2 linked regions of the Alloacidobacterium dinghuense genome follow. The protein of the gene in region 1 interacts with the protein of each later gene in a pairwise test. Links are inferred from orthologs where the notes say so. Each region holds a gene or a part of one and is shown on either strand. Other genes may lie near its edges. The genes, in order: H7849_RS01275 and mrdA.

Region 1 (3,261 bases):
AGGCCCACCTCCGCTCGATGCAGAAGAATGGCAACAAGAAGGTATTGCTGGACCTACGCGATGTAGCCGAAGGCGACGAGAACCAGGCAGTCCGGCTGGCAAATGCCTTCCTGCAAACGGGCACGATTGCTTCGCTTGAGGGTCAGAAAGTGCCGAAGCAGATCTTTACCGCCGAACCGGGAAAGTTCATCACATCTGCGCCACTTGCGGTTCTTGTCAACCACGGAACTTCCGGTCCGGGCGAATTGGTAGCTGCGGCGATCCTGGACAACAAGCGCGGCGACGTGGTCGGCGACCGTACCTTCGGTGAAGGCACAGTGCAGAAGACCATCGAAATGCCCGATGGCTCTGCCCTGATTCTTTCGGTGGCAAAGTATGAATCGCCTTCCGGCAAAAAGATTCAGGATGAAGCTGTAACGCCGAATGTGGTCGTGGCTCCGAACATCGATCAGTATCTGGCGGCGGAGGAGGGTCCGGACAACAACCAGCAGACTGCGCAAAAGCCGGAGTCTCACCCGGACGACCAACTCAATAAGGCTCTCGATCTTCTAAAGCAAAAGAGCGCCTAGCGTCAGTATTTTCGTATTCGCCTTCTCGTTTCCGATTCACGGGTCCACACAGTTGAAGCAGCGGCCTCAAGCAACTAACGGCGGCTTTCGCCCCGGCGCGGGACGGCGCAAGGTAGCTGGCGGTGTAGCGCTGGCGGTACTGCTGCTGCTGGCGGTCGTCGTTGGCTCCATGAGTGGATTCATGCTGGTCTACTCGGTCAATCTTCCACAGATTGATGACCTGATGCGTTACCGGCCCAACACCACCACAGACCTCTACGACGCGCACGGTCGCATCTTCGGCTCGTTTGCTCTCGAACGCCGCGTTCTGGTCAATTACAACGATCTCTCTCCCCTGCTCCGCGAGGCAGTGATCTCCATTGAAGACAAGAATTTCGAGAGCCACTGGGGTGTAAACTTCTTTCGCGTGATTGGAGCGGCCTATCACGATCTGACTTCGAAAAACCGCGCACAGGGCGCCTCGACGCTGACGATGCAGTTGGCGCGCAACCTCTTCCTTTCGAGCGAGCGTACCTTCGGTCGCAAGTTGCAGGAGGTTTTGCTCTCCATTCAGATCGAACACACCTTCACGAAGCAGCAGATTTTTGCTCTGTATGCCAACCAGATTTACCTGGGGCGTGGAGTGTATGGGTTTGAGGCTGGGTCGGAGTATTACTTCAGCAAGCAGGCCAAAGACCTCACCCTGCCGGAAGCGGCGCTGCTGGCAGGTCTGCCGAAGGGACCGACCGAGTATTCTCCGGTGCTCAATCCTGACAGGGCCTTCCGGCGACGCAACATGGTCATCAATTCCATGCTTGAGGACGGCGTCATTACCGCTGCCCAGGCGAATGTTGCCCGCTCGGCTCCGTTAGGGCTGCATATCGAGGCTCCTCCGAACAGCGTGGCTCCGTGGTTCGTTGAGGAGGTCAGACGCGAGCTGGAGCGGAAGTTTGGGTCCGACCAGGTGCATCAGGCGGGGCTGAAGGTTTATACCACTCTCGATCTCGACCTGCAGGAAACGGCAAACCGCGTAGTGCTCGACGGATTGGCTGGTTATGAGCGCCGTCACGGCTGGCGCGGCCATCTACTCAACGTCATTGCGGGCGGCGTTGGCATGGAGGGGTTCAAGCATCCAGATTGGGTTGTTCCGCCGCAGACTGGAGCTTATATTCATGCGCTGGTGACAGGTGTTCTTCCTTACCAGGTCACGGCGCGAGTTGGCGATGATCAGCTTGTGCTGACGCCGGATGACTGGACATGGACCGGATTCCGGACGGCGGATGGATTCCTGAAGCAGGGCGACATCATTTACGTTCAACTGCGCGAAGAGGAGGGCAATCTGCTGCGCGGAACGCTCGAAGAAGACTCCGGCGTGCAGGGATCGCTGATGGCGATGGACAATGCTACCGGCGACGTTCTGGCCATGGTCGGCGGCCGCGACTTCAACATGTCGCAGTTCAACCGCGCAACGCAGGCGGAGCGGCAGACCGGATCATCCTTCAAGCCCTATGTCTACACCGCCGCGATCGAGGAAGGCGCGACTCCCGAAGAGAGAATTCTCGACGCTCCAACCTCATTCGGCGGATACACGCCGCACAACTACGAGGGCAACTACCTCGGCAACATCACCCTACTGAAGGCTTTTGCCGATTCCCGTAACATTCCGGCACTAAAGCTTGCCGAGCGGGTCGGCATGCACAAGGTCATCGATGTTGCTCATCAGTTCGGCATCACAGCCAATATTCCGGCGTACCTTCCAGTGGCGCTCGGATCGGTCGAGGTGTCGCTTGAGCAGCAGATGGCCGCCTACGCCGCCTTTCCCAATGACGGCATTCGTATTGCGCCTCGGCTGATCCGGCGCGTGACGACGGCTGAAGGCGCTCCGCTGATGGAAGACACTCCCGAAGTTACGGAGGCAACCAGCGCGAAGGTGGCGCGAACCATGATGGTTCTGCTGCGCGAAGTGACCCGCAGTGGGACTGCCAAGGATGCGGCGGTGCTGAGCCATCCCATCGGCGGCAAAACCGGCACGACCAGTGATTTCACCGACGCCTGGTTTCTCGGCTTCTCACCTTCGACGACCTGCGGCGTCTGGGTGGGCTACGACAACCGCGAGTCGCTCGGTGATAAGGAAACCGGAGCAAAGGCCGCGCTGCCGCTCTGGGTCGACTTTATGCGCGCCGCCATCGCAGGCAAGGACAACGAAACTTTTCCCGGTGAAACTGCACCGAGACCAGTGCACCTGGCGCAGGCTGCGGTGAAGGTTCCGACCCAGTCAATTCATTGAAGCCTGCACATAAAGTGCTGCATCTATTAGTTATGTCGCAGAAACGTGTCATTCTTTATAGCCAGCCCGGATGCCCACCGTGCTTTGCTGCCAAACATTTCTTCAGTTCGCGCGAGATCCCCTTTGAATACAAGGATGTGACCGCCGATCCGAAGGCGCTGCAGGAACTGATGGATTTAAACAGCCAGTCGACCCCGACGATTGTCGTCGATAACGAAGTCATGATCGGCTTCGACATGGACCGTCTGGAGCATCTGCTGGGCTGAATCAGTCATTTAGCTGTTCCGTATAATCAGAAAAGCCGCCCGTATCAGGGCGGCTTTCTTTATTTTCGGACACTTCATCTCAATTCCAACAAATCAGGCCATAATTCCCTGCGCCCACTCGCTCTTGTAAGTTATTGTGGATAGGTCGGTTGTCGCATTT
Region 2 (3,292 bases), 270 kb from region 1 along the record:
ATCGCGGCGCGATGTTGAGGTTCAGCCGTATCCTCTGATCGTTTTCGTTCTGGTGCCGCTGCTGGCCCTGGGACTGCAGTCCTTTGTCTCGCTGCACTTCCAGCGCTTCGATATTCTGGACCTGCCGCTGCTCGTGACAATTTACTTCGCCATCACGCGGCGCAATCCGATTGCCGGCACCATCACAGGGGGAGTGATTGGCATCGCTCAGGATGCCCTTACTCGCCAGCCGCTCGGCATCTTTGGCATTTGCAAGTCGATCATCGGCTATCTGGCCGCATCGCTGGGAGTAAGAATCGACACGGAGAATCACGGCACGCGCGCGTTGCTGACGTTGGCCTTCGTGTTTTTGCATAGCGGCATGTACTGGGTGCTGGTGCGGAGGTTACTAGTGCAGCCGTACGCATGGAACTGGCTTCACGAACTGTTGCGGGCGCTGATCAATATGGTTGTTGGAGTCATTCTTTTCGCGCTGCTGGATCTCGCGAAGCGCAAGGAATACTAGCCGTCCACGTGTTCCTGAATAGGTTTGGTGAAGCGAAATGGTAATGGGGCGGAGACGGCGCAAGCCCGTGAATTGCGGGTATTCTAGTGGACAGGTTTGGCGCGAATCAGGCGCGATAGTGGATCATGCATAATCGGGAAGAAAAGCTGCCAGGCATCAAGCTGACGGTCATTCAATATGTGATCGTCGGCATTCTGCTGATTCTGATTTTCGGTCTGTGGCGGCTGCAGGTGGTGGGCGCGGAAAATTACCACGCGCTCGCTGAAGCCAACCGCATCCGCAAGGTCCCGATTCTTGCTCCGCGAGGAAAGCTGTTCGACCGCGAAGGACGACTGGTCGTCGATAACTATCCTTCGGTCTCGTGCTTTCTGGTGCGTGAGCAGGGCCATGACTACATGGCGGATCTGCCGATTATTGCGCGCGGATTGAACATGACGGTCGACCAGATCGACGCGATTTTGAAAAAGTATCGCACCGCGCCAAAGTATCAGCCGCTGCCTTTGAAGCAGGACATTACACCGGACGAGGAGGAGTTCATCGAGGCGCATCGCGATGAGTTTCCAGAGCTCGAAACCGTAGAAGAACAGCGACGCCTGTACCCCAAAGATGGTTTTGCCGCGCACCTGATTGGCTATGTGGGTGAGGTCAGCGAGGACATGCTGAACAATCCGCAATATGCCTATTACGAGCCGGGCGATGTGGTGGGCAAGTCAGGCGTGGAGCAATCATACGATTCGCTGCTGCGCGGCCAGGACGGTTCGCAGGATGTAATTGTCGACAGCCATGGCCGCGAGGTAGGCAAGCTGGGCACGGAGCATGCGGTTCCCGGCAAGAGCCTGAAGCTGACGATCGATATCGATGTCCAGCGTGCGGCGGAGAACGCTCTTGGCGATCGCAATGGCGCGATCATCGCCATGGATCCGCATACGGGCGAAGTGCTGGCAATGGTGAGTCGGCCCACCTTCGATCCAAATGACTTCGCGGTGCGTATCGGGCGCGAGGAATGGAACAAGCTCATCACCGATCCTGAGCACCCGCTGCTGAATAAGGCGATTCAGGCGCAGCTTGCTCCGGGGTCGACGTTTAAGATCATTATGTCGTTCGCCGGCCTCGAAGAGGGCGTAGCTCAGGACATGAAGGTGCATTGCTCAGGCGGTGTGAGTCTGTTCGGGACCTACCAGAAGTGCTGGGTGCATAGTGGCCACGGGGAAGTCGACATTCACAAGGCCATTTATCAGTCCTGTGACGTGTTCTTTTACACGCTGGCGGCGAGGCTGGGGATTGAGAAGATTGCGAAGTGGGCACATGCGGTTGGCATCGGCGAGAAGACCGGAATCGATCTGCCCAATGAAGTGTCCGGCGTAATGCCCTCTGCAGAGTGGAAGATGAAATACTTCCATCAGAGATGGTATCCGGGCGAGGTCACGTCTGTTGGCATCGGTCAGGGTGCGGTGACGGCGACACCGGTACAGATGGCGCGGGCGCTTTCCGGGATTGCTTCTGGTGGCGTGATGAAACGGCCACACGTGGTTTTTCCAGACGAACTGCCGGAAGACTATCGCAAGGCGATGTACGACTCTTTCCCCGGTTCCGGAGACAAGGCTATACAGATCGATCCGGATAGCTGGGAGACGATCACCGACGCTATGGCGCTGGTCCTGAGCCCTGCAGGAACCGACCCGAGCGCGCATCTTGAAGGTATCGATTTTGCCGGCAAGACGGGCAGCGCGCAGACCATGAGCAACGCGCTGGCAGCGCGGCTCGGGCATGCCCATTCTGTAAAGGACAATGCGTGGTTTGTTGGCTTCACGCCCCGGCGCAATCCAGACATCGTGGTCTGCATTCTGTTTGAAGCCGGTGAGCACGGCAAGCTGGCAGGCCGTCTGGCCGCTCGCGTGATAGAGGCGTATGTGAACAAACAGCGGCGCCTTGAAAATAATCTGATCGCCAAAGCGCCACAGAAGGTGGACGTGGGCGCGCTCTGGGACAATCCTACCGCCCCGAAGATTTTTGGCGGCAAGCAGGTTGTGAAGCCGCAGGGCGATCAGGCGGAGATGTGGGGCGGCCATTTTTATCTGACTGTGCCCCCGGTTGTGGCTTCGGCGAAGGCGCCGTGAGAAAGCAAACTGCAGGTCCCTCCGCTGCGCTTCGCTCCGGTCGGGATGACAATTTTAAGGGGGAGCACATCAACAAACCTTTGTCATCCCGAGCGAAGCCGAGGGACCTGCAGTTTGCGATGTTGATGAAGCACGAATGAGCGATCGGGAACATCACTACTACGTCTACTTGATGTCGAGCAGAACGAGGGTCCTCTATTGCGGCATGACAAATGATCTTGCGAGCCGAGTTGCCGAGCATAAGGGTAGAGCGTTTTCGGGGTTTAGTGCTGACTACAAGTGTCATCGTCTGGTTTGGTATGAAAATTTCAGGTATGTGAACAATGCGATAGACCGGGAAAAGCAGATCAAACGCTGGAGACGTGACAAGAAACTTGTCTTAATTCAAGAGATGAATCCGGCGTGGGTGGATTTGAGCGAAGAGTGGTTTAAATAAAAAGAAAACTGTAGGTCTCTCCGCTTCGCTTCGGTCGGGATGACAAATTATAAAGAGTAGTTGTTAGGAATAAATGCGCCGCTTTCTCTCACTTCGCGATTTTGACTGGACCCTGCTGGGGTTCGTGCTGATTCTTTCCGTCATCAGCATTCTCGAGATCTACAGCGCGACCATGCACACGAAATTCGTCGGCTTCCACAAAATGCAGGTGTTGTGGCTGATCGGCGGCCTCGT

What was found.
Region 2: the proteins of H7849_RS01275 (region 1) and mrdA interact in binary tests that used the Escherichia coli proteins (3 or more experiments, as listed by UniProt). The link is inferred for Alloacidobacterium dinghuense from one-to-one orthologs.

The regions. Positions count from the first base shown.
Region 1 is NZ_CP060394.1:311,767-315,027, reverse strand. The notes cover bases 289-3,228. They hold H7849_RS01275 (penicillin-binding protein 1A), read left to right. Parts: upstream 289-621; coding sequence 622-2,835; downstream 2,836-3,228. Other genes in these bases: H7849_RS01270 (glutaredoxin family protein), read left to right, coding at 2,868-3,101; H7849_RS01280 (S41 family peptidase), read left to right, coding at 289-569. Outside these bases: more of H7849_RS01280, read left to right, coding at 1-288. UniProt on the Escherichia coli protein: Cell wall formation. Synthesis of cross-linked peptidoglycan from the lipid intermediates.
Region 2 is NZ_CP060394.1:43,304-46,595, forward strand. The notes cover bases 156-3,126. They hold mrdA (penicillin-binding protein 2), read left to right. Parts: upstream 156-630; coding sequence 631-2,622; downstream 2,623-3,126. Other genes in these bases: mreD (rod shape-determining protein MreD), read left to right, coding at 156-505; H7849_RS27220 (GIY-YIG nuclease family protein), read left to right, coding at 2,759-3,058. Outside these bases: more of mreD, read left to right, coding at 1-155; rod shape-determining protein RodA, read left to right, coding at 3,132-3,292. UniProt on the Escherichia coli protein: Catalyzes cross-linking of the peptidoglycan cell wall. Responsible for the determination of the rod shape of the cell. Is probably required for lateral peptidoglycan synthesis and maintenance of the correct diameter during lateral and centripetal growth.